DNA from 3 places in the Streptomyces sp. NPDC102514 genome. Region 2 is predicted to be linked to each of the others. Evidence: riboswitches for the same ligand, from Rfam matches in the RefSeq annotation. Region 2 holds a riboswitch; each other region holds the start of a gene.
What was found. Region 2 has a riboswitch for cyclic di-AMP ahead of ACZ60E_RS45000 (C40 family peptidase). Riboswitches for the same ligand answer to the same signal wherever they lie in the genome.

Region 1 (10,124 bases), on a different contig from region 2:
ACCTCCTGAAGAGGATGGCTTTTCCGGAAGTGGTGCGGGAAGTGGTGGATCTTGTCCCACAGTGCGATCGAAACCGGTTCCGCACCCGACCCGGAGCCCGGGGACGGACCCCCGGACGCCGCCGACGACCACGCCTTCTTCGGCCAGCCCAGAGGCCTGCTCACCCTCTCCGGCCTTGAGGTCTGGGAGCGCTTCTCGTTCCTGGGGATGCAGGCGATCCTCGTCCTGTACTTCGCGGACACGGTCGCCCACGGAGGCATGGGCATGTCCGCCGGAACGGCCGCCTCCGTCTCGGCCGCGTACGGGACGCTCGTCTATCTGGTCTCGGTGGCCGGCGGCTGGCTCGCCGACCGGGTCCTCGGCTCGTACCGGGCGGTCCTGTGGGGCGGGATCCTGATCGCCTGCGGCCACTACGCGATGGCGGTGCCCACCGCGGCGGCCACCTGGGCCGGCCTGGGACTGATCAGCGCGGGCACGGGCCTGCTGAAGCCCAACGTCGCCACCATGGTCGGCAAGCTCTACCGCACCGACGACGACCGCCGTGACGCCGGTTTCGCGCTCTACTACATGGCCATCAACACGGGCGCCTTCGCGGGCCCGCTGATCACCGGCTGGCTGGGCGACCACCGGGGCTGGCACTGGGGCTTCTCCGCGGCGGCCGTCGGCATGACCCTCGGCCTGATCCAGTACGTCGCGGGCCGCCGTCACCTGGCCGGACGCAGCCAGGCGGCCGAGTTCGCGCTGCCGCCCCGCGCCATGCGCCGCGCGGTCCGGCTGATCGTCCTGGGGCTCCTGGCCGCGGCGGCACTCGCGGTCGTGCTGGCCCTCTCCGGAGTGCTCACCATGGACCGCTTCGTGGACCTGCTGACGCTGATCTCGGTGATCGCGCCGGTGGTGTACTTCGCGGTGATGTTCAGGAGCCCGCGGGTGACCCCGGAGGAACGCGGCCGGCTGCGCCCGTACATCGTCCTCTTCCTGGCCTCCACGGTCTTCAACTTCATCCTCTTCCAGGCGTACTCGACGATGATCCTGCTGGCCGCGTCGAACGCCGAGACGACGATCCTCGGCTTCGACTTCCCCGCCGGCTGGTACGCGTCCGCCCTGGGCGCCTTCGAGGTCGCGCTGGCCCCCGTGGTGGCCGCGCTCTGGGTGCGGATGGGACACCGCCAGCCGCACGCCTCCAACAAGATCGCGTTCGGCGTGGTGCTGGGAGGGCTGTCGTTCCTGCTGATGGTGCTGCCGACCTCCGGCCACGACGGCGACGACTACCTGATGTCCGTCTGGTGGATCGTCGGCTCGTACTTCCTGCTGGGGCTCGGCGACATCCTCCTGGAGACCTCCGGCATGTCGGCCACCACGAAGCTCGCCCCGAAGGCCTTCGCCAGCCAGACCATGTCCCTCTGGTTCCTCTCGCTGGCCCTCGCCAACGGCATCCAGGCCCAGACCGTGAAGCTCTACGACGACGTCTCCAAGCCCGCGTACTTCGGCGTCAACGGCGCGATCGCCGTGGCCGCCGGTCTGCTCGTGATCGCCGCGGCGTCCTGGCTGCGCCGCACGATGCACCCCGTCCACTGAGGTGACACCCATGCGCATCCGTACGTCCTTCCCCTGCGAGACGTTTCACGAGGACATCCGCATTCCCCTCACGGACGGAACCAAGCTCTACGCGCGCGTGTGGCGTCCGCTCACCGGCGAACCCGTACCGGCCCTGCTCGAATACCTCCCGTACCGGCTGACCGACTGGACCGCCCCGCGCGACTGGCAGCGCCACCCCTGGTACGCGGGCCACGGCTACGCCTCCGTGCGCGTGGACGTCCGCGGGCACGGCAACTCCGAGGGCCTGCCGGGCGACGAGTACTCCGCGACGGAGCTGGCCGACGGGGTCGAGGTCGTCGACTGGCTCGCCGCCCAGCCCTGGTGCTCCGGCTCGGTCGGCATGTTCGGCATCTCCTGGGGCGGCTTCAACTCCCTCCAGATCGCGGCCCTCGCGCCCGAACCGCTCAAGGCCGTCGTCACGGTCTGCTCGTCGGACGACCGCTACGACAACGACGTGCACTACATGGGTGGTTCCGTACTCGCCGTCGACATGCACGCGTGGGCGGCGACCATGCTCGCGTTCGTGTCGCGCCCGCCCGACCCCGCGTACGCGGGCGCGTCCTGGCGCGACCTGTGGGTGGAACGACTGGCGTCGGTCGATCCGTTCCTGCACACCTGGCTCGCCCACCAGACGAGGGACGAGCAGTGGCGCCGCGGCAGCGTCTGCGAGGACTACTCGGCGATCCGGGCGGCCGTGCTCGCGGTCGGCGGCTGGCACGACCCGTACCGGGACACCGTGCTGCGCCTCGTGGAACACCTCCCGCCGGACCGCGTACGGGGCCTGATCGGGCCCTGGTCGCACCAGTACCCCGACCGGGGGCTGCCGCCCGGCCCCGCCATCGGCTTCCTCCAGGAGACGCTGCGCTGGTGGGACCACTGGCTGAAGGACACCGACGCCGACACCGACGCCGAGACGGGCACCGGCAGCAGCACCCGCTCCGGCTCCGGCAGCAGCTCCGGCTCCGGGGTGATGTCCGAGCCACTGCTGCGCTCGTACGTCAGCGACTCGCACCCGCCCGCGACGGTGTACCCGGTGCTGCCCGGCCGCTGGGTCGGCGACCCCGCCTGGCCCTCCCCGCTGGTCGCCCACGTCCCGTACGCGCTCCAGGGCGCCCCCGTGGTGGTGCGCTCCCCGCAGCACACCGGGCTGGACGCCGGCCGCTTCTTCCCCTTCGGCAACGACGCGGACCTGCCGCCGGACCAGCGGGAGGAGGACGCGCGGTCGGTGTGCTTCGAGTTCGAAGTACCCGAGGAGATCTGGGTACTGGGCCGCCCGCGCGTGCGCCTGAGGCTCACCTCTCCGGCGACGCGCGGCCATGTAGTGGCCCGTCTGTGCGACGTGGCTCCTGACGGCTCCTCGACCCTGGTCACCCGAGGCGTCCTGAACCTGACAGCCCGTCATGGCCGTGACCAGGTGGTTCCTTGGGAACCGGGCGCTACGGAGAATGTGCTCTTCGAACTGAACGGCATCGGCCACGCCTTCCCGCCGGGCCGTCGCATCCGGCTCGCGGTCTCCTCCGCGTACTGGCCGTGGATCTGGCCCCAGCCGGGCTCGGAGGCGGGCTTCACCCTCACTCCGTCGGGCAGCGTGCTGGAACTGCCGGTCCGCGCCCAGGAGTCGGACCCCTCCATCGTCTTCGAGGAACCGGAGCAGTCGGCTCCGCTCGGTGTGAACTTCCCCGCCACCCTGGACGAACCGCGCCCCGAACGCCTCGTGGTCCGCGATGTCGCCAAAGGTGAATGGCGCCTGGAAGTGGATCCGCGGTACGGCGGCACCCGCGTCTATCCGGACGGACTCGAATTCACCGAGGACGCGCTGGAGACGTACACGATCAATGAGTCGGACCCGTTGTCCGCGCGCACCAGGTCCGACTGGTCCGTCCGGCTGCACCGGCCGGAAATGCCGTGGGACGCGAGTGTCGAGACGCACTCCGAAATCACCTGCGACGAGACGGACTTCATCACTTCGAACGAAGTGATCTGCAAGGACGGCGACGAAGTGGTGTTCCACCGCACCTGGGAGAAAAGGATTCCGCGTACGGCGGGATGAGCCGGGACGGGTTCACGCACCCCTGGAACCGCCCGCGGCGCCCGGTATCCGGCGTCCACAGAATATTGCGTATCACCTTTTTTATGGACATTGGCCTCCTGTGCCAGTGAATTGAGTCACGCCCGCGTGCGGTGATCGTTTCGCCGGTTCCGTCGATTTCCCTTTGCGGAAAGCAAGTTGAACTTCGCCTTCCGTTTTGATCAAGAGATATTCGCCCGACATGGCAGTTCAAAGCCGTCGCTGCGCGAATTCGGGGCTTGTTCACGGCATGTGCTCTCGCATACGTTCACGTCACTCCGGACGGATCGCCTAATCCTGCCGCCGCCCGGAAATCCCAGTCACCCATTCACTCGCGTACGGCAGGAGCGGGGGACCCAGGTAAGCCGCCGGTCCGTATCGCGGAACGGCTAGGGGTCAAGTCGCGCACCCCACGCGGCCGGGCATCTCCCGCCCGAACCCGACAGCTCACCTCGCAGGCGCCGGAGAGGACATTCGCCATGCCCGCACGAGGCAAGCACCGCCGCCCCAGAAACAGCACCCTCACCCGTGGCATCGTCGCCGCCGGGACGGGCGGAGCCGCACTCGCGCTCCCCCTCGTAGGAGCCACCGGCGCCCAGGCCGCCACCCCGAACGCGGTCCCGCAGGTCTCGCTGGTCACCTACAAGGTGGTCCAGGGCGACACCCTGTCGAAGATCGCCAAGGCGCACACCACGGGCGACTGGAAGAAGCTCTACAAGGCCAACCGCGCGGTCATCGGCGACGACCCGTCGGCCATCCGGCCCGGCCTCAAGCTGACCGTGGGCACGAAGAACGGCGGGACCCCGGCGAAGACCGCCACGGCGTCCAAGGCCTCCACGGCGTCCGCCGTCACCCCGGCCTCCGCGAAGACCTACACGGACGACCTCGACGGCTGGATCAGGCAGTCGCTGGACGTCATGGCCCAGCAGGGCATCCCGGGCACCTACGACGGCATCCACCGCAACATCATCCGCGAGTCGTCGGGCAACCCCCAGGCCATGAACAACTGGGACTCCAACGCGGTCGCCGGTACGCCCTCGAAGGGGCTCCTGCAGGTCATCGACCCGACCTTCTCGGCGTACCACGTGACCGGTACGTCGCTGGACCCCTTCGACCCGGTCGCCAACATCACGGCGGCGTGCAACTACGCCGCCGCGCGCTACGGCTCGATCGACAACGTCTTCGGCGCCTACTGACCGACGCCCGAGCGGGCTCCCGGACCGGCCTGCCGGCCGATACGGGGGCCCGTCCCGCCGGTCCGGCCGGTCCCGTCCGCGTGGTCGGTCCGGCCGGTGGAGAACATGCGCTCCAGGACCACCGCGATGCCGTCGTCCTCGTTCGAGAGGGTGATCTCGTCGGCGACGGACTTGAGTTCGGGATGCGCGTTGGCCATCGCCACCCCGCGCGCCGCCCAGTCGAACATCGGGATGTCGTTCGGCATGTCCCCGAAGGCGATGGTCTGCGCCGACGTCAGGCCCAAACGGCCGGCGGCGAGCGCGAGACCCGTGGCCTTCGTGATGCCGCATGGCTGGAGTTCGACGGTACCGGGCCCGGACATCGTCACGGTGGCGAGGGAACCGACCGCTCCACGGGCGGCGGACGCCAACTCGTCGTCGGAGAGCAGGGGGTGGCGCAGCAGCACCTTGCTGATGGGCCGGGTCCAGAGGTCGTCGCGCCGCAGCACCCGTACCGCGGGCAGCGTCGGGTGGGGCATCTCGTAGCCCGGCTCGATGAGCGTGAGTCCGTCGACCCCGTCCTGGTCGACGGCCGCGTACACCTCGCCGACCTCCGCCTCGATCTTGCCGAGAGCCACCTCCGCCAGCTCACGTTCGAGCGTGACGGACCACAGCATGCGGTCCGCGCCGGCGTCGTACAACTGTGCGCCCTGTCCGCACACCGCGAGCCCCTGGCTGCCGAGTTCGTCCAGCAGCGGCCGTACGCGCGGGGCGGGGCGCCCCGTCACCACGAGGTGCCGGGCGCCTGCCCCGACCGCCATCGCCAGCGCCGCGCGCGACCGGTCCGAGAGGGTGTCGTCGCCGCGCAGCAGCGTCCCGTCCAGGTCAGTGGCGATGAGTGAATATGCAATCGGTGGGGCCATGATCAGAGAATACGGATCGAATCCCCCAGCGACTCGACGGGAACCGGACGTCGTCCGGCACCTCGACCGCCTCACGCGTCGTCGCGGGCCCCAGCAGACCCCTGGAGTTCAGGCCGATCCCATGACATATCGGCCACTCCGCCGACCCGATTCACGCCCCTTTCCCGACCGCCCGCGTGCGCCCGCGCGCTCCCACCGCGTGCGTTCGCGCCCCTGGTTCAGCGGTGCCGCGCCGCCAGGTGCCGGACCAGCCGCGGCGAGGCGAACTCCGTCCCGCACACGAACCGCATCACCGGGCCGTACGAGGCCGCGGCCGGCAGTCCGGTGAAGTACAGACCGGGCACGGAGGAGCTGAATCCGGCGCCCAGCCTCGGTGTTCCGCGGCTGACGGCCAGCCGTGTCCGCAGCTCATGGCCGAGGAAGTCCATCGCGGCGAGGTCGACGTGGTAGCCGGTGGCGGCGACGATGTGGTCCGCGGACAGTTCCTCGACGCGACCGCCGAGGGTCCGGACAGTGAGGGCAGGCCGCCCGGCCGCCTCCCCGGAGGCACGGAGGATCCGCGCCACCTCGCTCACCCGCACTTTTCCCTCGAACCGGTCGCGCAACCACCAGGCGCCGAGGGGCCCGAGGACACTGCGGACGAGGAAGTGCCGGATTCCCGGCGGCAGATGACGGTACGGGTGCGGGTAGTAGGTGAGGGCCCACAGCGACCAGGCCCGGCCGAAGGGCGACTCCGGGCGCCGCAGCGGCTGCCGCCACGGGGGCGCGCCGAAGTCGACAGACCCTTTTCCGCGCGCCACCACGCGCACCTGTGCGCCCGACTCGGCGGCGAGCGCCGCCGTCTCCAGGGCGGACTGGCCCGCGCCGACGACGATCAGTTCCCGGCCGGCGAACCGGGACAGGTCGTGCAGTTGCGAGCTGTGCGAGACGGGGCCGGTGGGCGTCGGTCCGTCGGGTGCGGCCACGGCGAGTTCGCGGGGCAGGTGCGCGAGGCCGGACAGACCGGTCGCGACGACGACCGCCCGCGCGGTGAACACCTCCCCCGAGTCCAGCTTGAGTTCGAAGCCCCGCAGGTCGCCACGTCGGTCGACCGAGACGACGCGCACCTGTTCCAGTTCCGGCACGAGCCGCTGCCGGAACCACTCCCCGTACGCGACGAACGTCTCGACCGGGATGATGTCCTCGTCCGTGACCAGGCGGGGAACGCCCGCCGCGTCGCAGTAGTCGACGAGGTCGTGCCCCGGTTGCGGGGCGTCGATGTTCGAGGCGGCCGGGGTCGATTTCAGGAGCATCCCCTCGGGCATGTTCGCCCGCCAGCTCACCATGGGTTCACCGAACACCCGTACCGGAATGCCGCGCGCCCTCAGATGCGCGGCGGTGGACAGGCCGAAAGGCCCGGCACCGATCACTGCCACCGGCTCCATCACGAAGTCCCCTCCCCAGAACGCCACTTCGTCCTTCCGTGCGCACCCCGCACCCGCCCTGCCACGGCTGCGGGCCTTCTTCTCCCCTGCGCTGCCGGCCTGTCGCGGACCGGCCGTGGTCATCGGTGGCCGGGTGCCACACGGGCGCCGCGGCGGCCGTCCCTCCACAGCTGGTACAGATGCTTCACGCCGGGCCGTACGAAGCGCGCCAGCATCGTGAAGAACGGCCGCAGGTCGTCCGCCGCCAGCCACGCCAGCTCCGTACCGCTCGGGCGGTCGGGAGCGTGCGGTGTCGTATAGCCGCTGCGGCGGTACGCGAGCAGGGCCGGCAGGTCGATGTTCTCCACGATGTAGCGCCGGCCGGCGAGCTGTTCCCCCTCCGGAACGGCCCGGCCGGTCAGATCCAGATGCATGGCGCGGATGACGTCGATCCCCGACTCGTTCTCGAAGAGCCGGAACTGGGCGCCCATCCGCGGATTGAAGTCGAGCAGTTTGTACCGGCCGTCGCGGCGGTCGAAGCGCAGGTCGAGGTCGATGACGCCGCTGAAACCGATCTGTTTGATGAACCGCGCCGCCAGGTCCGCCAGTTCGGGGTTGTCGACGACGTACGCGTTGGCCGTCATGCCCGCGTGCGGGGGCCAGGAGCGGACCTTGACGCCGGTGAACATCGCGAGCGGCGCCGAGTCCGCGTCGAAGTAGGCGTGCACGATCCAGTCCTCGGCGTCCTCCCGGGGCAGATACTCCTGAAGGATCACGCCGGGCCGCTCGCCCCAGTCGCGGGCGAGCCGTAACAGTCCCTCCTGGGTGGCGATGCGGGTCGTCCCGTGCACGGCGGGCCGCGCGCGGCGCACGAACGCCTCGCGGTTCTTCGCCACGAGCGGGAACCTCGCCTTCGCCGCGAAGTCCTCGATCTCCCCGTACGAGTCCGGGAACGCCGCCTCCGGGCTGGGTACGCCGTGCTCGACGCAGAGTTCGTGCAGTCCCTGCTTGCTGGCCAGGCGCCGGGGCAGCCCGGCCACCACCCTGGGGAACAGGAAGTCGCCCGCGAGTTCGGCCTGGTGCTCGGCGATCAGGACCGCGGCCTCCTCGTCGGTCGGGATGAGGACCGCGGGACGGCCGATCCCGCGCCCGACCCGCAGCAGCCCCTCGACGAGCCGCTCCGCCCGCTCCGTCCCCGTGGTCGGCCAGACGAACGCGCGCCGCAGATGGCGCGAGACCGCGGCAGGCGTGTATCTGTCCTCGGTGATCGCGTACATCGGTACCCCCAGCCGTCCGAGGCTGCGGATCGCGCCCACTCCGCCGTGGTGCAGCGGGTAGTCGCCGAACTTCACGATCAGGCCGGGTACTTCCCGATCCAGACAGAGCGGCACGCCGGCAGAGCTTTTGGCCACGGGTCCCCCCACGTGTCCCACACATCCCTGGACCCGGACCCACCCCGTCCGTGCCCCCCTGAAGGAAGCTAAGCCGGAATGAACCACTCCGACCCCACCCTTAATCGGACATTGCGAACTCTTTAGACACTGCCCACGGGCGGCGCCTCCCCGTAACGTGTGCTCCACCCACACGGAAAGCGAGGCAGCACCCCATGCCCCCCTTCGATGTCCCCGAGGGCGATCCCTTCGGCCCGCACAATCTTCCGTACGGCGTCTTCTCCCTGAACAGCTCCCCGGACGGCTCTCCGGACGGGGCCGGCCGCCGGAGCGTGGGCGTCCGGCTGGGTGACCACGTCCTGGACGCGGGGGCCGCCGCGGTGGAACTGGGCTCCCCGTACGCCGCCCTGCTCGCCCGCCCCACGCTCGACCCGCTCCTCGCGGCCGGCCGCACGGCGTGGTCCGACGTCCGGCGGGCGCTCACCGCGTGGGTGACGGTGCCCGCGCACCGCGAGACCGTCGCGCCCCTGATGCACCCGCTCTCCGAGGTGACCCTCCATCTCCCCTTCGAGGTCGCCGACTACGTCGACTTCTACGCCTCCGAGAACCACGCCCGGAACGTCGGCCAGATCTTCCGCCCCGACGCCGAGGACTCCCTGACCCCCAACTGGAAGCATCTGCCCATCGGCTATCACGGCCGGTCGGGCACGGTCGTGGTCTCCGGCACCGACGTCGTACGCCCCTCGGGCCAGCGCAAGGCTCCGGCGGACCCGGCGCCGGTCTTCGGCCCGTCCGTCCGGCTCGACATCGAGGCGGAGGTCGGCTTCGTCGTCGGCACGCCCTCCCCGATGGGCACGCCCGTGCCGCTGGGCGACTTCCGCGACCACGTCTTCGGGCTCTGCCTCCTCAACGACTGGTCCGCGCGCGACCTCCAGGCCTGGGAGTACGTCCCTCTCGGCCCCTTCCTCGGCAAGTCCTTCGCCACGTCGGTGTCGGCCTGGATCACGCCGCTCGACGCACTGGAGGACGCCCGGGTCGCGCCCCCCGCGCGCACGCACCCCCTCCTGCCCTACCTGGACGACACCACCGAGGACGCCGCGGAGGACCCGGGCGGCTACGACCTGCGCATCTCCGTCGCCGTCAACGGACATGTGGTGTCCGAGCCGCCGTTCTCCACGATGTACTGGACCGCCGCGCAGCAGTTGGCCCACATGACCGTGAACGGGGCCTCGCTGCGCACGGGCGACCTGTACGGGTCGGGCACCGTCAGCGGGGCGTCCGACGGCGAACGGGGTTCGCTCCTTGAGCTGACCTGGAACGGGCGGGACGCCCTCGAACTCCCCACCGGCAAGCGGACGTTCCTGGAGGACGGGGATGTCGTGACGCTGACGGCGTGGGCTCCCGGCCCTGACGGCACGCGGGTCGGTCTCGGCGAGGTGACCGGGCGCGTCGTGGCGGGCGCGTAGTCGTCCGCCTGCTGCGGGGCAGTTCGTGGCTGCGGGCCGGTGGGGGCCGGTCGCGCAGTTCCCCGCGCCCCTGAAGGGCGCGTGGGCTTGCGGTCGTGTGCC
Region 2 (10,124 bases):
GCACCGATCAGGACCGGCGACGACATCGAGATCCGGGGCGCCGGTTTCGTACCTCCCGGCGCACAGAGCGCCGACCGGCTGTCGCGGATGGTGGTACGCATCGGCGCGGTGCACGTCCACGTCCCGCTGGTCCCGGTTCCGGGCGGCTTCCGCAACCCCTCCGACGCGGTCCTCACCGTGCCCGTACCCGCGGACGTGGAACCAGGGCGCGTGGAGGTACAGGTCGTCACCGCGGCGGGCGTGGAGACGAACCGTGTGGAGATCGACGTGACGGACTGAGAGCGCTCGGACCACTGCGGAATTCCCTCCCTTCCAGGGATCAAAGAGGACGATCAGGCGGACGTGGTGAAAATTTGTGCGTCCGCCCTTGAGCGAGGACTCGTCCCCGTACGTATTGTCTTGTTGAGGGGTGAACCGTTCGGCGGTTGAGAGGTGGCGGAGGGCTATGGCTCACGGCATGCGCATGGACACGCACTCCGGATACTCGGACGACGGCGGCGGTGGCGACTGGCGGGACACCGCGATGCGGTACGCGCTGCTGCCTCTGCGCGTCTTCCTCGGCGTCACGTTCATCTACGCGGGGCTCGACAAACTCACCGACAGCGCGTTCATGTCCGACTCGGGCGCCGGCTCCATCGGCGACATGATGCGCGCGGTCCGTGATTCGTCGGCGATCCCCGCCCTGATCGACCTCTCTCTCAAGAACCCCGTCGGTTTCGGCTACGCCATCGCGTTCGGCGAGCTCGCGGTGGGCATCGGCACCCTGATCGGCCTGCTGGCCCGCCTGGCCGCGCTCGGCGGGGCACTGATCTCGCTCAGCCTCTGGCTGACGATGAGCTGGGCCGCGGACCCGTACTACTACGGCAACGACCTCCCCTACCTGATGGCCTGGCTGCCCCTGGTACTGGCCGGAGCGGGCGTGTACTCGGTGGACGCGACACTGCGCTCCCGCCGAAGGCGCAGGGCAGGCACCTACTAGGCCCTACTAGGCAGGCGCCGGCAGACCTGCTGGGGCGCATGCAGGCCCCACCGGGTGTCGCGTGGGGCAACGGTCGGCTCGGCTCGGACTGGGCACCGGGGCGCCCCGGTGCCTGCGCCCGGGGCCGTGGTCAGCCCGGGGCGTGCGTGGTGTCCGGCGCGGGCACCGCGCGGCGGTGACGACGCCGTATCCCGTGGGACACGCTGCCCGTGACGGCGGCGAGGCACAGACCTCCCGTGACGAGCGGGATCACCGCGAACCACGGGGTCTCCCAGAGGCCGCCCGCGTCGCCGGCGTAGACGACACCCGTGAGGGTCAGGAAGAGACCCGCTATGAGCCTGCCCGGCTTGAACTCATGATGTCGCACGGGCCACCTCCGCCTGTCCGAGGCCGACTTCGAGGGTGAGGTCGAGCGTGCCGCCGTCCTTGCTCCCGTCCGCCGGCGTGAGTGTCAGTTCCTTGTGCTTGCCGGGAGCCACGTCCACGTCCTGCTTGTCGTCGCCCGGCAACTGGATGTCCCCGACCCCCACTTCGATGTTCAGCCTCACCGTCACGTCCTTCGGTATGAGGACCTTGAGCTGCCCCATGCCCACCTCGGCGTTCGTCGTCACGGTCCGGCCCTTGCCGAGGTCGATCCGGCTGAGATCGAGCGTGCCGATACCCGTGCCGAGGTCGTACCGCTCCTGTACGGCCGCCGCCGTGGCCGGTGTCCAGTCCACCCGCTCCCAGTGCGTGGTGATGTCCGACGGCAGCGCCGCCGAACAGGCCAGCAGCCCCGCCGTGACGATCGCGAGGAAGATCGACCCCGCTCCCGTGCGCCCCCGGAACGAGCTGACCGCGATGCCCAGACCGAACACGGCGAGCGCACAGGCCAGGCCGGTCTGCAGGCTGGTGCCGAGTGTGTGGTCGTCCCAGGTGAGACGCGTACCGAGCGCGCCCGCGATCAGGGCGAGCAGGAACACCCGGCCACCGATCCCGCTGGGGCCGCGCGGCTTGGTGTCCCGCGTCCGTATGCCCCGGTCGGAGCCGCCGCCGTGCGCGATGCTGATCGCCGCCGCGATGTCCCGGTCCCACGTGGCCTTGGGGCCCCACAGATAGCCCGTGCCGCCCTCGTACGTCCCGTCCTTGACGATGGGCTCCCGCCACCAGGAGGGGAAGGCGCCGGGCACGGGCGGCGCCTGCGCCTCGGGCGGGGCGTCGGCGACGGCCTGCGCGGCTATGGGCCCGCCCCGGCCCGAGCGCACCCGGGAACTGGGGGACGGGTCGGGGACGTCGGTACCGCGCTGCCGCGACCAGTAGCCGGCGCCCGAGAGGAGCAGCGAGAGCGTCGTCGCGAAGGTGAGCACGCTCGCGTTGTTCAGCATGGAGAGGAACACACCGCAGCCGACCAGGGCGAACAGCACGCCCGCCAGCGCCTGGCCGTCGACGCGGCCGGTGAGGAGCTTGCGCACCTCGTTCTCCTCCTCGTCGTCGTACGGGACGAAGAGCCAGGCGAAGCCGTAGAAGATGAGGCCGAGGCCGCCGGTCGCGGAGAGCACCGCGAGCACGATCCGGAAGATCACCGGGTCCATGTCGCACTGCCGCCCGAGCCCCGCGCACACACCGCCGAGCATCCGGTGCCGCCGGTCGCGCCGGAACCTGCGCGGAACCTCGGGCGCACGCGGCTCCTCACCGGCGGTGGGCGCGGCAGGCGCGGCCGGCGCCGGTGCGTCCGCCCGGCCGTCGGCCGTCGGCACCGAGTCCTGCGGCCCGCTGCCCGGACCCGGGGCCGCACTCGGGCCGGGGCCGGGGCCCGGCCCGGGCCCCGGATGCGCCGCGGCGTGCTGCTGATCGCTCATACGTCCATGGTGACGGCCACAACGGCCCAGCGGCAGTCGAAACAACCCTGGCCGAACCCTGAATTCAGCCCCGAGACGACCCCCAGCCGGCGGCGGGCGCCGGGCGGCAGGCCAGCGGAGTAGTGGGGCGGCGGAGTGGTGGGGTGCTGGTGTCTGGACAGGCGCGGGGCCGGGGGACTGGGGGGGGCCGGGGGCTTTGGGGCCCTGGGCGACGCGGCGCCTGCACCGGTCTGCGGGGTCGGCGCCCGAGCCGCACGGCGCTGGTGCCCGAGTCACGCGGCGTGGGCGCCAGCGTCTGGGCAGCCGCTGTCTGGCTGGCTGGTGCCTGCGCCCGAGCCAGGTTCGCGGCAGGGCGACGGGGGCCGGAGGCCGGGGCGGCCGGGCGACGGGGTGCCAGGGCGACGGGCCCGGGCTCGCGACGCAAGTGTCTGGGGTGTGTGGCGCCAGAGCCCCAGCCACGTGGCAGCGGAGGGTCTGGACGACGCAGTCCCGGCGCCCGAGCCCGCGACACCGCCACCTGAGATAGGTGACGCCGGTACCCGAGCCATGCGATCCCGGCGTGCGAGCCGAGCGGTACCACGTCACAGGACCGCGCACGCGCGCGCGAGGGCCAGTGCCAGTGCCTGGGCCGCTCGGCCATCGGCGCCTGGGCCAGCCACACAGCCCCGGTCGCTGTGGCCAGCCCCCCGCACACCCGCCGCAGCCCGGAATCGAAGATCAGGGGAGTCTCGGGGGTCGACCCTGATGCCCGGTGGCGTCCGGCGTGTGAACATCGATGGCATGCCGGACGCCGCAGCCCTGACCATCGAGGACCCGCGGCCTCCGCGCAAGCTCTACCGCAGCAGCGACGGACGCTGGCTCGGGGGCGTGGCGCGGGGGCTCGCTGGGCATCTCGGCCTGCCCGTGATCTGGGTCCGGCTGGTCTTCGCGGGCCTGTTCATGGCGGACGGCCTGGGAGCCCTGCTGTACGCGGCGTTCTGGTTCTTCGTCCCGCTCGGCGTGGGCGGCGTGGACGCCGAGCGGCCTCCCGCCCTCGCGACCGAGACCTCCCCCGACGGCCGCCGCAGGCTCGTGGCCCGCAAGCCCGACAAGGGCCAGATCGTCGCGCTGCTCGCGATGGTCGTCGTGGCCCTGGTCTTCGTGGGGAACGTGGACCTGAGCGGCGGCGCCAAGGCCTACCTCTGGCCCACCGTCCTCGTCGGTGCGGGCGTCGCCCTCGTCTGGCGCCAGGCGGACAACGCCCGCCGGGCCCGCTGGATGGAGGTGGGGCGCCGCAAGCGCACGATCAGCCTGCTCCGCTCCGCGGCCGGTGTCCTGCTCGTCGCCGCGGGGGTCTCCGGGATATTCGTGCTGCAGGGCTCCGCCGCCCACCTGGGCTCGGTCCTGCAGGCCGCGCTCGCCGTCCTCGTCGGGATAGCGCTGCTGGCGGGCCCGTACCTCGTGCGCATGACCCAGGACCTCTCCGAGGAGCGCCTGATGCGCATCCGCGCCCAGGAGCGGGCCGAGGTCGCCGCGCACGTCCACGACTCGGTGCTGCACACCCTCACACTCATACAACGCAACGCGGAGAACGCGAGCGAGGTCCGACGCCTGGCCCGCGCCCAGGAGCGCGACCTGCGCAACTGGCTCTACAAACCGGAGGGCACCGGCAAGGACGAGGCGGACGAGCCCGACACCCTCGCGGAGGCGGTCAAGCGCAGCGCGGCGGAGGTGGAGGACAAGCACGGCGTTCCGATAGAGGTCGTGGTCGTCGGCGACTGCCCGCTCGACGACAGGACCGCCGCCCAGATGCAGGCCGCGAGGGAAGCCATGGTGAACGCGGCCAAGTACGGTGGCGACGGCGGCGCGGTGCAGGTCTTCGCCGAGGTCGAGGGAAGGACCGTCTTCGTGTCGGTCCGGGACCGCGGTCCCGGATTCGACCTGGACTCGATACCCGCCGACCGCATGGGCGTCAGAGAATCGATCATCGGCCGCATGGAGCGCAACGGCGGTACGGCCAGGCTGCGCGCGGTGCCGGACGGCGGCACGGAGGTCGAGCTGGAGATGGAGAGGGCGGAGACATGAGCGACGCGAACGAACCGACCGGAGCGGCCGGAGCGGCCGGAGCAGTCGGGCCGGACGCCGGAGCGGGCTCGGCGGAGGACCCGGCGGCTTCCGCGCCCGGGCGGCGGGTGCGCGTGGTGCTCGTCGACGACCACCGCATGTTCCGTACCGGAGTCCAGGCGGAGATCGGGCAGACCGAGCGGACCGGCGTCGAGGTGGTCGGTGAGGCCGCGGACGTCGACCAGGCGGTCACGGTCATCACGGCGACCCGCCCCGAAGTGGTCCTGCTCGACGTGCACCTCCCGGGCGGGGGCGGTGTCGAAGTACTGCGCCGCTGCTCGCCGTTGATGGCCGACCCGGAGCAGCCGGTGCGGTTCCTCGCGCTGTCGGTGTCGGACGCGGCGGAGGACGTCATCGGGGTGATCCGGGGCGGCGCCCGCGGCTACGTGACGAAGACGATCACCGGCACGGATCTCGTCGACTCGGTCTTCCGTGTCCAGGACGGCGACGCCGTCTTCTCGCCCCGCCTGGCCGGCTTCGTCCTCGACGCCTTCGCCTCCACCGACGCCCCGCCGGTCGACGAGGACCTCGACCGTCTCACCCAGCGCGAGCGCGAGGTGCTGCGTCTCATCGCCCGCGGGTACGCCTACAAGGAGATCGCCAAGCAGCTCTTCATCTCCGTCAAGACGGTCGAGTCCCATGTCTCGGCGGTCCTGCGAAAGCTCCAGCTCTCCAACCGCCACGAGCTGACCCGGTGGGCGACGGCACGACGACTGGTGTAACGCCTGCCCGCCGACGGTCGGCCGCCACAGCCACAGCCGGCCGATGTCGAGCCCGGGCGGTGGGAGGTCTGCCTCACGCGACCCGCGTCGCCCCCGCGATCGGCATCTCGTCGACGGGCGCGACCCGTACCGGAGCCGACGGGTTGGGCGCGTGGATCATCTGCCCGTTGCCCACGTACATCCCCACATGGCTGATGCCCGAGTAGAAGAACACCAGGTCACCGGGCTGGAGCGCGGAACGGGAGACGCGCTGGCCCGCGTTGATCTGCGCGTACGTCGTCCGGGGCAGCGAGATGCCCGCGGAGCGGTACGCGGCCTGCATCAGCCCCGAGCAGTCGAAGGCGTCGGGGCCGGTGGCACCCCACACATAGGGGCTGCCGAGCTTGCCGTAGGCGTACGAGACCGCAGCCGCCGCACGGGAGTTGGGCGCGGTCGTGGAGGACGAGCCCTGGCCGAGCCCGCGCGCGGCCTCACCGGAACGTGAGGCGCGGGCGGTGTCCGGGTCGTCCGCGCCGATGCGGGCCCGGTCCGCGTCCGGCAGCCGGGACAGCAGTTGGCGTGCCTCGCCGAGCTTGCCGGTGACTGTTTTCTTGTGGCGTTTGAGGTCCGCCTGCCGTGCTTTGAGCGAGGTGAGTTCGATGTGTGCGGCACCGCGCAACTGCTCGATGTCGCGCAGCTGTGTGCGTACGCGGGAGACCGCCGAGGCCTGCCTGCTGCCGGCCCGCTCGGCGAACGCGGCGCCGTCCAGATACCGGTCGGGGTCCGAGGAGAGCATCAGCCCCAGCGCGGGATCGATGCCGCCGTCCCGGTACTGGGCGGTCGCCAGCGAACCGAGCGCGTCCCGTTCGGAGTTGAGCCGTTCCGTCTTGCGCGCGGCCTCGTCCTGCAGCGTGCCGAGCCGGCCGGCCGCCTTGGTGGACTTCTCCTTCGCGCCGTTGTACTTCTCGGTGGCGACCTCCGCCTCCTGGTACAGCTTGTCGACCTTCGCCTTCACCTGGGCCGGCGTCAGCTCGGGTGCGGCGACCCCCGTCCCGTCGAACCCGGTCGCGCTCGCCGCGCCCGCGAGGGCGATGGTGAAGGCGGTGCGGGCCGTACCGCCGCCGAGTGAGCGCTGTCGGGGCTTGCGGTGCGCTGCCACGTGCGATCCACGTTCCTTCCGTAGCCGCCGAGGCACTGGTACGTCCACGGCGGTGGCCCTCAGGGGCTGGTTGCACGTCCGGCGGCAGCCCGCACAGGGGGAGCGGACCGCCGCCGGACCTCTTGGCGGTGGTGCCGACTGCCGCCCTGGCCCGGGCGGTTGTGGTGGGGAGCCGGTCACCTGGGGAAGGACGCTAAACCTCGTGATGCGCCGGTGGTAACGGCATGTACGGAAGTGGTGGCAGTCGGCCACGAGGTGACCGGGTGCGACCGTGATCCGGGCCCGGTGCGGGCGACTTGGCGTGGTGCGGTGACCGATGGGCGTGTTACGGGGGAGCGGCACGTGCGACGGTGCTATGGGCGCCGCCCGGGGCCCGCAAGAGACCCGGGGCGCGGGCCGGTGCGAGGCGGCGTGCGGGCGTCCGGTTAGGGTCCGGGCTCATGGACGTACTCATTCATGTCTTCGTCGCCCTGCACATCATCGGGATCGCCGCCCTGCTGGGCGGGTTCCTCACCCAGATGAAGGCCATGGGCGACGGCACGGCCCGTTTCACCCCCGCCATGCTCCACGGCGCGCTGACCATGCTGGTCACCGGCGCGCTCCTCGTCGGCCTCAACCAGGCCGACGACCAGACCGTCAACAACATCAAGATCGGTGTGAAGCTGGCCCTGCTGGTCGTGATCCTCGGCCTCGTCTACGTCAAACGTGACGACGAGAAGGTGGAGAAGGGCCTGTTCGCCCTGGTGGGCGGGCTGACCACGGTGAACATCTTCATCGCGCTGCTCTGGACCTGAGCGACCGCCCCGGAGACCGCCCTGGAAACTGCCCGGGAAGCCGCCGCGGAAGCCTGGAAGCCCGTCCGGAACGCGGACGGGGTACGGCACATGCCTGCCGTACCCCGTCCGCGTTCCGTCCAGATGCAGCTGGGCGCTAGCCCGGCCGCACCACGCTGTGGATCGGCATGTAGTAGATCGACTCCTCGCGGACGTACGCGCCCGGCTTCGGGGCGTGGATCATCATGCCGTCGCCGATGTAGATGCCGACGTGGCTGATGTCGTCGTAGAAGAAGACCAGGTCGCCGGGCTGGGCGTTGTCCACGGAGACCGTCGTGCCGGTGTCCACCTGGTCCCAGGTGGTGCGCGGGAGCGTCACACCGGCGGCTTTCCAGGCGGCCTGGGTCAGACCGGAGCAGTCGTACGAGCCGGGGCCGCTGGCGCCCCAGACGTACGGCTTGCCGATCTGGGCGCGGGCGAAGGCCAGCGCCTTGGCGGCCTTGGTGGAGGAGGCGGAGTCCGAGCCCGAGGTGCTCCCCGAACCCGTGCCCGCCCCTGAACCCGTGGCGGTTCCCGTGCCCTGCGTCGCCGTCTCCTGGCGTTGGCGCTCCGCGTCGGCCGCCTGCTGCCGCGCCAGCTCGTCCGCCTTGCGCTGGGCCTCTTCCTGCTTCTTCCGCTCGATCGCGGCGAGGCGGGCCTTCTCCTCGGCGGTCAGCTTCGAGAGGATCTCGCGCGCCTCGGCGAGCTTCCGCTGGACGTCCGCCTTGGAGGTCTTCAGCGTGCTCTGCGTCGTGGTGAGCGTCTCCAGGCCCTCGGAGGCCTCCTGCCGCTTCTTCGACGTGGTGGCCCGCTCGGTGACGTACTCGTCGACGGCCTGCTTCTGGCGGGCGGTCAGCCGGTTCATCAGCTGGGTCTGGTCGAAGTAGTCCTGCGGGTTGTCCGCGAGGAGGAGGGAAGCGCTGTCGGGTGCGGAGGCTCCCGTGCGGTACTGCGCCGCGGCGAACGTCCCGAGCGCCTCACGCGCGGAGTTGAGCTTCTCCGTGCGCTGCGCCACGTCGTCGAGGAGCGTGGCGACGCGCTTGCGCTGCTTGGTGGTCTTCTCCTTGGCGGCGTTGTACTTCTCGGTGGCCGTGCCCGCCTGCTGGTAGAGGTCGTCGATCTTCTTCTGGACTTCCTCCGTGCTGGGCCTGGGCTCCGCGGCCGGCGAGGCGTCCGCCGTCTGGGAGAGCAGGGCCACCGAGGTCAGGGCCGCGGTGGCGAGGGCCGGTGTCCGCAGGCCCAGAGAACTGGGGGGCCGCAACTTGCGGTGTGGCGCCACGAGGGCGTCTCCTTCCGTCATCCGCCTACCGAGTTAGCTGTCGGGTTCGGGCGAGTGCTTCGGAAGGTTTGCCCTACGGTCCTTGTCCCACGAGGGAGTTCGGACCGATTCACCCCAGGATCGGTTGGGTCCCCGGTTCCGGAGGCCACGAGGGCATGCCGGATTCGGCGGAGCCCGCTCGGCCCGGCGTTGTTCGCCGGTGCGGGTCGAGCGGCCTACGCGAAAGTTAGCCAATACGTGTGGCACCTGTGAAGTTTGATGTGCGATATGCCCGATACATTTTCGTGACCTGGACCACGGGTGTCGTCCGCCGACGTCAATTGGTCATGATCTGCTCCGAGTTGTCCCCGAAGGGCGCGGGAGCGGGTCGATCGCGTCGCGGAGCGGCGCCCATGCCGACGGGCCGGTTCCGGTCGGCTCGGGAGTGACCTCCATCAGGCGGTGTCTGGTGCGCCCCGTCTCCGCACGGTTATACGGAGGCCAGCCGTACGCGGTTCAGATGCGGGGCGAAATCAGCGCCCTGTGGCGGTACCGCCGCACACCGCATCGCCGCCGTCCCGGCCACACCGTCCCGCCGCCGTCCCGGCCACCCTGTGTAGTGGCGGACTCATCACGGGTGAGGCTCTGCCCTTGGCCGCCCGCCCGGGATTCCGCCGAGTTTCCGGGGTGGCGGCCGGGTGTCAGTGGGGGCGCCTAGACTCGGAGAGCGATGAGCAGCCTCTTTGATGACAGCTTCCTGGCGGACCTCAAGCCCTCCCGGGCCCACGAGGAAGAGCCCCCGCCGCCGCCCGAGGACGAAGCGCCGGACCACGGTCCGGACGACCTGTTCGGCGGGCGCTTCGACGTGCCTCCTCCCAGCAGGCCCAGGGACGCCTACTACCGCGACGGCGCCCCGAGGCCCCTGGTGGACCCGGCCGCGCTCCTGGACGGGCTGAACGAGAACCAGCGCGCGGCGGTCGTCCACCACGGCTCACCCCTGCTCATCGTGGCCGGCGCCGGTTCCGGCAAGACCCGTGTGCTCACCCACCGCATCGCGCACCTGCTGGGCGAGCGCAAGGTGCACCCCGGCGAGATCCTCGCGATCACCTTCACGAACAAGGCCGCGGGCGAGATGAAGGAGCGCGTCGAGCAGCTCGTGGGCCCGCGGGCCAACGCGATGTGGGTGATGACCTTCCACAGCGCCTGCGTACGGATCCTGCGCCGCGAGAGCAAGAAGCTCGGCTTCACGTCGTCGTTCTCGATCTACGACGCCG
Region 3 (10,124 bases), on a different contig from region 2:
CGCGGTGACCAGCACGACAACGGTTCGGTACAACCCTGGACCAGTTGTCCTTGTCGGCCTATACGCTCGGACTCCGCACTTGTACGTCCGTACGTCCGTCCGTCCCCATCAGGCCTCCAGGAGCAACCATGCAAGGCCACGGCCAGGCGCAGCCGGTGAAGCCGCCACCCTCGACCGGGGTGCTGGTCTCCCTGCGCGTGCTCTTCGTGGTGGTCTCCGTCTGCAGCTTCGGCCTGCTCGGCTGGGTGATGATGCTGCGTCTGGCGCTCGTGACCCGTAAATCGCTCGACTGGGGCCTGTTGGTGGCCACTTTCGCGGCCGAGGCCCTCGGTCTCGTCCTGCTCGGCGCCGAGCCCGGCGAGGAGATCCACACGCCGGGCGGCTGGACGGGCCTGGCCCTGCTCCTGGGCTCCCTCGTGCCCGTGATCTCGTACTACCTCGCGGCGGAGATCCGCCACTTCCACGCGCTGGGCTACGCCTACCAGGCGTACGCCGCGCACCGGCTCCCGGCGCAGGCCTACGGCTACCCGCAGCCCCAGCAGCCGTACAGCGCCGCGGCCGGTCCGCACACGCCGGTGCCGCAGATGGCCCCGATCCCCAGGCCCCCGAACTCCACGCCGACCCCGACCCCGCCGCCGCAGCGCCCCGCGCCCGCCCGTATCGACCAGGTGCGCGCCGAGCTCGACGAGCTGAGTGACTATCTCCGCAAGCACGAGGACGGCAGGTGACCGTGGCGTCGGGACGGGTGATCACCGGCCGCTACGAACTGTCCACGCTCATCGGGCAGGGCGGCATGGGCCAGGTGTGGACGGCGTACGACCAGCGTCTGGACCGGCGCGTCGCCGTCAAGCTGCTGCGGCCCGACAAGGTCGCGGGCCAGGAGGCCGACGAACTGCGCCGCCGCTTCGTGCGCGAGTGCCGGGTGACCGCGCAGGTCGACCACCCCGGCCTGGTCACGGTCCATGACGCCGGCAGCGAGGGCGAGGAGCTGTTCCTCGTCATGCAGTACGTCGACGGGGCCGACCTCTCCGACCATCTCGCCGAGCACGACCCCTACCCCTGGCAGTGGGCCGTCTCGGTCGCCGCGCAACTGTGCGCCGTGCTCTCCGCCGTGCACGCCGTGCCGATCGTCCACCGCGACCTGAAACCGCGGAACGTGATGATCAAGCAGGACGGCACGGTCACCGTCCTCGACCTCGGCGTCGCGTCCGTGATGGACACCGACACCACCCGCCTCACGCACACCGGCTCACCCATCGGATCGCCCGCCTACATGGCGCCCGAGCAGGCGATGGGCGGCGCGGTCGGCCCGTACACCGATCTGTACGCGCTCGGGGTGCTGCTGCACGAACTCCTCAGCGGGGACGTGCCGTTCTCGGGATCGACCGCCCTCGGCGTGCTGCACCGCCACCTCTACGAGCCGCCCCTGCCGGTCCGCCGGCTGCGCCCCGAGGTGCCCGAGGCGCTCGAAGCCCTCGTCCTGCGGCTGCTCTCCAAGGACCCGCAGCACCGCCCCGACTCCGCGCAGGAGACGTACGAGCAGCTGTTGCCGCTGCTCCCCGCGCGCGGGATCCCGTCCGGCGGGCCACTCGACCCCACGCGCCCCTTTCTGCGTCCGCACGCCCCCTGGCCGGACCGGGCCCGCACCCCCGCGGCGCAGCCGCAGGCCGCGCCCGCCGTCGAGAAGCCGGACGTCGCGGGAGCCGTCGACGAGGTCAAGCGGCTCCTCGGCGAGGGCCGCATCACGCAGGCCGTCGACATCCTCGGCCAGATACTCCCGGCCGCCGCCGCCCAGCACGGCGAGCACTCACCGGTCGTGCGCACCCTGCGCAAGCAGTACGCGGCCACGCTGATGGACGACGGCCAGTACCGCCGCGCCCTGCCCGAACTGCGCCGCCTCGCCGACGAACGGGCCACCGAGGCGGGCCAGGCCGACCCGCAGTCCCTGCGCTTCCGTTACGAGGCCGCCCAGTGCCTCGAACAGCTCGGCGAACCGGCGGCGGCACTCGCCGAGTACCGCGCGCTGCTGCCGTACTACGAGAACCAGTACGTCGCCCAGGACGCCGAACTGTCCTTCGAGGTACGCCGACGCATCGGCCATCTGCTTCTCGCGCTCGGCGACCGGGCCGCCGCCCACGACACGCTGGCCCGGCTCCAGTACGACGTCGAACGGCTGCGGGGCCCCGGCCATCCACTGGTCGGCGACATCGGCCGGACCCTCCAGTGGCTGGGACAGGTCCGCGGCTGAACCGCGCACCGCCGGGACGGTGCCCGAAGTCCTGCCGAATCGTTGGGTCGAATGGGTGGCCGAGAGCCGGTCCCCTGCCTAACATCGATCACCGCAAGACTTTGTGCACCGTCGCACAATCTCCTACAGGAGGTTTTCCTTGCACCGCCGCCGTCGCACCGCGTTCCTCCTCACCGCCGCGCTCGTCGCCGCGGCCCCCCTCCTGACCGCCTGTGGCAGCGACGCGCATCCCGGTGCCGCGGCCGTCGTCGGCGACGACCGCATCACGGTCTCCCAGCTGGAGAACCGGGTGAACGAGGTACGGACCGCGCAGCGGGCCGCCACCACGGGTGAGGCGCAGTACGAGCAGGCCATCGCCAAGTCCGGCGGCCTCACCCGCGACACCCTGCACGGCATGGTCCTCGACCGGGTGCTGCACCGGGCCGCCGACGACGCGGGCGTGAGCGTCACCCGCAAGGAGATCCAGGAGGCCCGCACCGGCCTGGAACAGCAGGCCGGCGGCGCGAAGGCCCTGGAGGTGAGCTGGCTCCAGCAGTACGGAGTGCCGCCCGAGCGGCTCGACGACAACCTCCGCGTCCAGATCGAGGCCCAGAAGCTCGCCGCCGCGCTCGGCACGGACACCAGCCAGCCGGCCTTCTGGAAGGCACTGTCCGACGCCTCCAAGAAGCTGGACGTCGACCTGAACCCCCGGTACGGCAGCTGGGACGTCGAGAAGAGCAGCCGCGTCGACGCCAAGCTCCCGTGGGTGCGCGACATCACGGCGGCGGCGAGCCAGAAGACGATGTGACCGCCGAAGGCCTGTGAGCCCGTACCGTCCGGCGCACGTGACCTCGATGTCAGTGGCGTGGGTTACGTTCGAGGGGTGAACGCATCCAGCCCCGGGCGCATCGTCCTGCTCACCACCAGCCACCGTGTCGCGCCCGGACTCCTGTCCTGGCCCGCCTGGCAGGCGCTGCACGGCGCCGACCGCGTCCTGTGCGCGGACGGCGCCCACCCGCAGCTGCCGTATCTGCGCGAGGCGGGCATCCAGGTCGAGGAGGCCGCGCCCGGCGCCCAGGAGCTGGTCGACGCCTGCGCCGGGGGGCACACGGTCACCGTCGTCGCCACCGGCGAGGGCGAACCGCGCCTGACCGACGGCCTGGCCCGGCTGGCCGGCACGGGACGCGTCCAGATGCCCGACCTCGAACTGCTCCCCGCCTCGTACGACCTTCCGGGCGCCCGCCTCCTCGACCTCGTCCAGGTGATGGACCGCATCCGCCTCGAATGCCCCTGGTCGTCGCAGCAGACCCACGAGGGCCTCGCCAAGTACGGCATCGAGGAGGCGTACGAACTGGTCGAGGCCATCGAGGAGGGCGACCGGGACGAGCTGCGCGAAGAGCTCGGCGACGTACTGCTCCAGGTCGTCTTCCACTCCCGGATCGCCGAGGAGGGCAGCCCGGAGGACGGCTCGGAGCCCTTCTCCATCGACGACGTCGCGGCCGGCATCGTCACCAAGCTGATCCACCGCCACCCGCATGTGTTCGGCGACGAGACCGCCTCCACACCCGAGGAGGTCAAGGAGCACTGGCTGCGCACCAAGGCGGTGGAGAAGCAGCGGACGTCGGTCACGGCGGGCGTCCCGCTGGGCCAGCCCGCCCTCGCACTGGCCGCGAAACTGGTCTCCCGCGCACGCACGGCGGGCCTGGACACCCCCTTGCCCCAGGGCGAGGGCATCGGCTACGAACTCCTGGCCCTGGCAGCGCAGGCGGAGAAGTCCGGCGTGGACCCGGAAGCATCCCTGAGAGCAGCGGCTCGCTCCTACCGGGACGCCATACGAGCAACAGAGTCCTGACCGTCCCTTTCCAACCCCCTCCAGGTCAGCGCCCCAAAGGGGCGCGGGGAACTGCGCGCCCGACCCCCACCGAACCCGCACCCGACGTACAAGGCCGGGGCGCAGCCCCGCCGTTCAGGGGCGCGGGGAACTGCGCGACCAGCCACGACGGACCCGCAGACAACACACCACCCCCCCAGCGGAGCGTCACCGCGGCTGGGGCCGCCGCAGCAGCCACGCTCCGGGCCCAAGGGCCCGACACCCGTCCCGGTCCCGTTCCGGCCCGGTGGTCGGGAGTTCGTCACAAAAGACCCGCCCCGGCTCCACCCCGAGCCCGGCAAGCACGGAGGAGATCCCCGACACCAACCCCGGCGGCCCCGCCAGATAGACATCGTGCCGAGCCCAGTTCGCCCGGTTCCCCAGAGCCGTCAGCAACCGCTCCGTGGCCTGGGCCTTCGGCCGCCCCGGCGCGGGCGTGAGCACGGTGACGTCCAGCCAGGGCAGCCGCGTGCGCAACCCGTCGAGCACGGCCCGGTCGTAGAGGTACGCGACATCGCGGGCGACGACGAAGAGCCGCGCCTCGTCGTACGCCCCGGACGCCCGCCCCAACTGCTCCAGCAGCGCCTTCACCGGCGCCCACCCGGTACCGGCCGCGATGAAGGTGGGGGGCCGCTCCACGGGCGTACGGAGCGTCAGCCTGCCCCCCGGCGCGCCGAGCCGCAGGACATCGCCCTCCCGGGTGCGGCGGACGAGTTCGGGCGACAGGGCACCGCCCGGGACGAGGCTGATGTGCAGATCGAGTGTGCCGTCGCAGCGGGGCGCGTTGCCGACGGAGTACGGGCGCCAGACTCCCGGGACCCGGGGGCTGCCCACGCTCACGTACTGGCCCGGCAGATGGGGGAGGGGCCGGTCCGGACGGAGCGTCAGCACGGCGAGGTCGTCCCCGCCCCCGGTGCTCCCGGGCAGTCCGGTGCGGTCGACGACCTCGGCGTCCCACCAGGACGGCTGCCCCTGGCTCTCCGACTCGTCCGCGCCCTCCAGCATGGCGTCCGTGACGAGCGCGTACGCCTCGCCCCAGGCCTTCTCCACCTCCGGGTTCCACGCCGACCCGGACACGGCGGCGAACGCGGCGATCAGGCTGTCTCCCACGGCCGTGTAGTGCTCGGGGCGCGCCAGATACTTCCGGTGGTCGCGCCCCAGTTCCCGCAGGTACTCGTGGAGTCCCGGCCCCTCCAGGCGGGCGACGACGAGCGCCAGGGCGGTGAACAGCCGGTCCCGCTGGCGTTCCTTGTCCTCGGGGGAGTCCAGCGGGAACAGGGCCCGGACATCGGGGTGGTGCCAGAACAGATGCGAGTAGAAGTACTTGAGCGCGAACTCGGCCCGCCTTTCGACGACCGCGAAACTGGTCCGGAGTATTTCGGGGTCCACGCCCGCGAATGTAGATAGCGGGGGAGCCGGACAGTCAAGAGGGGGAACATTTAGGGACAGCCCGTCATCAAACACGTAAGGCGGTCATGGTCGCGGTCGGCGCGGGAGGGTGGGCGCGGGCCGGCAGGACGCCGGGCGGGTGCGGGCCGCCCCTGCCGATACCGTCGAGGAGTGACCGAAACGCCTGCACAGCCGCCCGCGCCGACCACGGGGCAGCCCGTCCCCGAACTCTTCAGCTGGGAGTTCGCCACCGATCCCTACCCGGCGTACGCCTGGCTCCGTGAGCACGCCCCCGTGCATCGGACGAAGCTGCCCAGCGGGGTGGAGGCATGGCTCGTCACCCGTTACACGGACGCCAAGCAGGCACTGGCCGACGGCCGGCTCAGCAAGAACCCCGCCCATCACGACGGGACCGAGCACGCGAAGGGCAGGACCGGCATTCCGGGGGAGCGGAAAGCCGAGCTGATGACGCACCTGCTCAACATCGACCCGCCGGACCACACCCGGCTGCGGCGGCTCGTCAGCAAGGCGTTCACACCCCGGAGAGTGGCCGAATTCGGTTCCCGCGTGCAGGAACTGACGGACCAGCTGATCGACGGGTTCGCCGGGAAGGGCGAGGCGGACCTCATCCACGACTTCGCCTTCCCGCTCCCCATCTACGCGATCTGCGACCTCCTCGGCGTCCCGCGCGAGGACCAGGACGACTTCCGCGACTGGGCCGGGATGATGATCCGGCACGGGGGCGGGCCCAGGGGCGGTGTCGCCCGGTCGGTCAAGAAGATGCGCGGCTACCTCGCCGAGCTGATCCACCGCAAGCGCCAGGAACTCACGGACGTGCCCGCACCGGGCGAGGACCTGATCTCCGGCCTCATCCGGGCCTCCGACCACGGCGAGCACCTCAGCGAGAACGAGGCCGCGGCGATGGCCTTCATCCTCCTCTTCGCCGGTTTCGAGACAACCGTGAACCTCATCGGGAACGGCACCTACGCGCTGCTCACCCACCCCGGCCAACGGCAGCGGCTGCAGGACTCCCTCGCGGCCGGCCACACGGACCTGCTCGCGACCGGCGTGGAGGAACTGCTCCGCTACGACGGGCCCGTGGAGCTGGCCACCTGGCGGTTCGCCACCGAACCGCTCAGCGTCGGCGGACAGGACATCGCCGCCGGTGACCCCGTACTCGTCGTGCTCGCGGCGGCCGACCGCGACCCCGACCGGTTCGAGGACCCGGACACGCTCGACCTCTCCCGCCGTGACAACCAACACCTCGGTTACGGCCACGGCATCCACTACTGCCTCGGCGCGCCCCTCGCCCGGCTGGAGGGCCAGACCGCGCTGGCCACGCTGCTGACCCGGCTGCCCGACCTGCAACTGGCGGGAGATTCGGCCGATTTGAGGTGGCGTGGCGGGCTCATCATGCGTGGATTGCGCACGCTTCCGGTGGAGTTCACCCCGGTCGCGAAGTCTTGACGGAAGTCGACCGAAGTCATGGCGGCCGTAGCACCGAAGGCGACGGAAGGTGAGCCTCCGTCAACTCTGTGATCTTCACGTTATCTACGCTGCACCGACTTGTGACAAGAGTTCGAGTGCCGCTACGTTCACCCATCAATGCGGCAGGTCCGCCCGTCGCAGCAGTCACGAGCACGGCTTTCCGCCGTGCCCCGTGCGTATTCCTTGCTGTCACGCGAAAGGCAATCGCATGCTCTCCGGGAACGGCCGTCATCGTCGCCCCCGCCAGGCCCCGGCGCTCCTCGTCGCCGCCGGCGTGGCCGGATCGGCCATCGCGATCCCCCTGCTCGGTGCGAGCGGCGCGAGTGCCGCCAGCGGTACGACCTGGGACGCGGTCGCCGAGTGCGAGAGCGGCGGCTCATGGAGCGCCGACACGGGCAACGGGCTCTACGGCGGACTCCAGATGAGCCAGGAGACCTGGGAGCAGAACGGCGGCCTCGACTACGCGCCGAGCGCCGACCAGGCCAGCCGTTCGCAGCAGATAGCCGTCGCCGAGAAGATCCTCGCCAGTCAGGGGACGAGCGCCTGGGTGACCTGTGGTCTCGTCGCCGGTCTGACGCAGGACTCCGGCTCCGCCGACGTCGACACAGGCCTCGCCGAGGACGCCACGAGCCCGTCGGCCGACGCCGATACGGCAAAGGGGAGCGACAGCGCGAAGTCCGACTCGTCCACGGACGGCGACGCGAAGTCCGACGACGACTCCGCCTCGGAGTCACAGAGAACGGACAGCTCGTCCGCCGATACCAAGGCGAAGGGTGACGACTCGGACAAGTCGTCCCAGAACGACGACGCTTCGGCCGACGAGGCCGCGGACAGTTCCGGCCGCCACCGGGGCGGCAGCGCCGAAGAGGTCGACATGGCCCCCCGTGCGGACGACTACGCCGGCCGGCACGCCTCGCGCAGCGACAGCACCTCACGCGTCCTCGCCGACGAAGGCTCGTACGCGGTCCGTTCCGGCGACAGTCTCTCCAGCATCGCCGACTCCCTTGGCATCGACGGCGGGTGGAGCGAGCTCTACGCCGCGAACAAGGACAGTATCGGCTCCGACCCGGACTTCATCATCCCCGGTCAGCGCATCGCGGTCGACGGCTGAGCGAGTGTCGAGCAAGTAGTGATCAAGGCGCCGAATCGGGCGAAAAGCAGCGGCAGTTCGCGCTGAATGTCCGATTTGGCGAATTGAGACATGGATCTCAACACCCCTGATCGTCTTTGAAATTCGGCGCGGCCCGTGTCTACGGTCGTGACCGCTCGCCATTGGTGAGCCCCGACGGTCGCACGCCGAATCCTGCCAACGGCCGTACGGGAACAGTCGTCGCGTAAAGCGCCGTAGGCAGGAGCGGGGGACCCAAGGTAAGTGCCGGAGCCGGTCGTCGAGACCGGATACGGCTTGGGGTTAAGCCGCGTGACAGCAGTGTCGCGCGGCCGGGCAACTCACTCGGCCCGAACCCGACAGCTCACCTCGCAGGCGTCGGTGAGGGGATCACTTCATGCTGCTTTCGAGCAAGGGCAAGCACCGTCGCCCGTCCAAGGCCACCCGCATCGCCACGCTGGCCGGTGTCACCACCGCCGCCGTCGCCGTCCCGCTGATGGGCGCCACGGGAGCCTCCGCCGCCACCGCCTCCGAGTGGGACACCGTCGCCCAGTGCGAGTCCGGCGGCAACTGGTCGATCAACACCGGCAACGGCTACTACGGCGGCCTGCAGTTCTCGTCCTCCACCTGGGCCGCGTACGGCGGCAGCTCGTACGCCTCCACCGCCGACCAGGCCTCCAAGTCCCAGCAGATAGCCGTCGCCGAGAAGGTTCTCGCGAGCCAGGGCAAGGGTGCCTGGCCGAGCTGTGGCGTGGGCCTGTCCGGCGCCTCGACCGGTGGCTCCACCGCCCCGTCGGGCTCCGACAGCTCCAGCGGCTCCAACCAGAGCACCACGCAGCCGCAGCAGCAGAACTCGCAGTCCTCCGAGGAGCGCGCCTCGCGTTCGCAGGAGCGTCCGGCGGCGAAGAAGACCGTCGAGACCCCGACCGGCAAGAAGGTCAAGAAGGGCGACGGCGAGTACAAGGTCGTCAAGGGTGACACCCTCAGCGAGATCGCCGCGAAGGAGAAGGTCAAGGGCGGCTGGGCGAAGCTGTACAAGCTCAACGACGACATCGTCGACGACGCCGACTTCATCTTCCCGGGTCAGCAGCTGCACCTCAGCTGACGACGGCCGCACCACGGCCGGCCCGCCCTCGGCGGTTCATCGGTCGCGTCCCCGCTTCGGCGGCCCGGACATGACCGCGGGCATCACCGCGGACATCACCTCCGGTCGAGGCACTGGCCGCTCGGCCTCGACCGGACGTCCGGCCCACATCCGAATCGCGACTGAACCACAGCGCCCTCACATCCGTGTCCTCCATAGTGGGGGCCTCGTGAGGGCCACCCCCGTCCCCCACGGGCTCCCCGCTCCGGTGCGTGTTCCCCCGTACGCACCGGGGCGGGGCTTTTTTGTGCTGTTCTTTCTGCCTGTTCTTTCCGCTCGTGTCTTTGTTCCGTTCGGAAACAATTTCCTCTCGGTTCTGTCCAGGGGGCGGTCGAGGGCTGGCCGATCCCCGGCAGCCGGTTAGGCTCATCCCGCGGGGCCACCACGGCCTGCGCGCAACCGGGCCTCCGGCCCGGCACAGCTTGTGTCACATCCCAGAAGGAGATGCTCGTGCCGTCCATCGACGTCGTCGTAGCCCGGGAAATCCTGGACTCCCGAGGCAACCCCACGGTCGAGGTCGAGGTCGGCCTCGACGACGGCAGCACGGGTCGTGCCGCCGTTCCGTCCGGTGCCTCCACCGGTGCCTTCGAAGCAGTCGAGCTCCGTGACGGAGACCCCAACCGCTACCTCGGCAAGGGTGTCGAGAAGGCCGTCCTCGCCGTCATCGAGCAGATCGGCCCGGAGCTCGTCGGCTACGACGCCACCGAGCAGCGCCTCATCGACCAGGCGATGATCGACCTCGACGCCACCGACAACAAGGGCTCGCTCGGCGCGAACGCCATCCTCGGCGTCTCCCTCGCCGTCGCGCACGCCGCCTCCGAGGCCAGCGACCTGCCGCTCTTCCGCTACCTGGGCGGACCGAACGCGCACCTGCTGCCCGTCCCGATGATGAACATCC

Region 1: another riboswitch for cyclic di-AMP. It lies ahead of ACZ60E_RS29985 (transglycosylase SLT domain-containing protein); the one in region 2 lies ahead of ACZ60E_RS45000 (C40 family peptidase).
Region 3: another riboswitch for cyclic di-AMP. It lies ahead of ACZ60E_RS40450 (transglycosylase family protein); the one in region 2 lies ahead of ACZ60E_RS45000 (C40 family peptidase).

What each region holds. Positions count from the first base shown of each region.
Region 1 covers NZ_JBVJLW010000013.1:187,253-197,376, forward strand. Annotated here, with positions in the region: gene ACZ60E_RS29975 (peptide MFS transporter) at 52-1,575, shown strand; gene ACZ60E_RS29980 (CocE/NonD family hydrolase) at 1,586-3,646, shown strand; cyclic di-AMP (ydaO/yuaA leader) riboswitch at 3,976-4,140, shown strand; gene ACZ60E_RS29985 (transglycosylase SLT domain-containing protein) at 4,144-4,860, shown strand; gene ACZ60E_RS29990 (HAD family hydrolase) at 4,854-5,762, opposite strand; gene ACZ60E_RS29995 (NAD(P)-binding domain-containing protein) at 5,981-7,189, opposite strand; gene ACZ60E_RS30000 (carboxylate--amine ligase) at 7,306-8,577, opposite strand; gene fahA (fumarylacetoacetase) at 8,772-10,022, shown strand.
Region 2 covers NZ_JBVJLW010000041.1:4,186-14,309, reverse strand. Annotated here, with positions in the region: gene ACZ60E_RS45040 (hypothetical protein) at 1-279, shown strand, start outside; gene ACZ60E_RS45035 (DoxX family protein) at 446-979, shown strand; gene ACZ60E_RS45030 (hypothetical protein) at 1,110-1,346, opposite strand; gene ACZ60E_RS45025 (PspC domain-containing protein) at 1,333-2,817, opposite strand; gene ACZ60E_RS45020 (ATP-binding protein) at 3,598-4,881, shown strand; gene ACZ60E_RS45015 (LuxR C-terminal-related transcriptional regulator) at 4,878-5,642, shown strand; gene ACZ60E_RS45010 (C40 family peptidase) at 5,716-6,780, opposite strand; gene ACZ60E_RS45005 (hypothetical protein) at 7,221-7,574, shown strand; gene ACZ60E_RS45000 (C40 family peptidase) at 7,711-8,871, opposite strand; cyclic di-AMP (ydaO/yuaA leader) riboswitch at 8,879-9,051, opposite strand; gene pcrA (DNA helicase PcrA) at 9,581-10,124, shown strand, end outside.
Region 3 covers NZ_JBVJLW010000024.1:5,516-15,639, reverse strand. Annotated here, with positions in the region: gene ACZ60E_RS40485 (hypothetical protein) at 129-728, shown strand; gene ACZ60E_RS40480 (serine/threonine-protein kinase) at 767-2,248, shown strand; gene ACZ60E_RS40475 (SurA N-terminal domain-containing protein) at 2,388-3,035, shown strand; gene ACZ60E_RS40470 (nucleoside triphosphate pyrophosphohydrolase) at 3,093-4,079, shown strand; gene ACZ60E_RS40465 (globin domain-containing protein) at 4,266-5,486, opposite strand; gene ACZ60E_RS40460 (cytochrome P450 family protein) at 5,658-6,953, shown strand; gene ACZ60E_RS40455 (LysM peptidoglycan-binding domain-containing protein) at 7,183-8,085, shown strand; cyclic di-AMP (ydaO/yuaA leader) riboswitch at 8,305-8,475, shown strand; gene ACZ60E_RS40450 (transglycosylase family protein) at 8,480-9,187, shown strand; gene eno (phosphopyruvate hydratase) at 9,671-10,124, shown strand, end outside.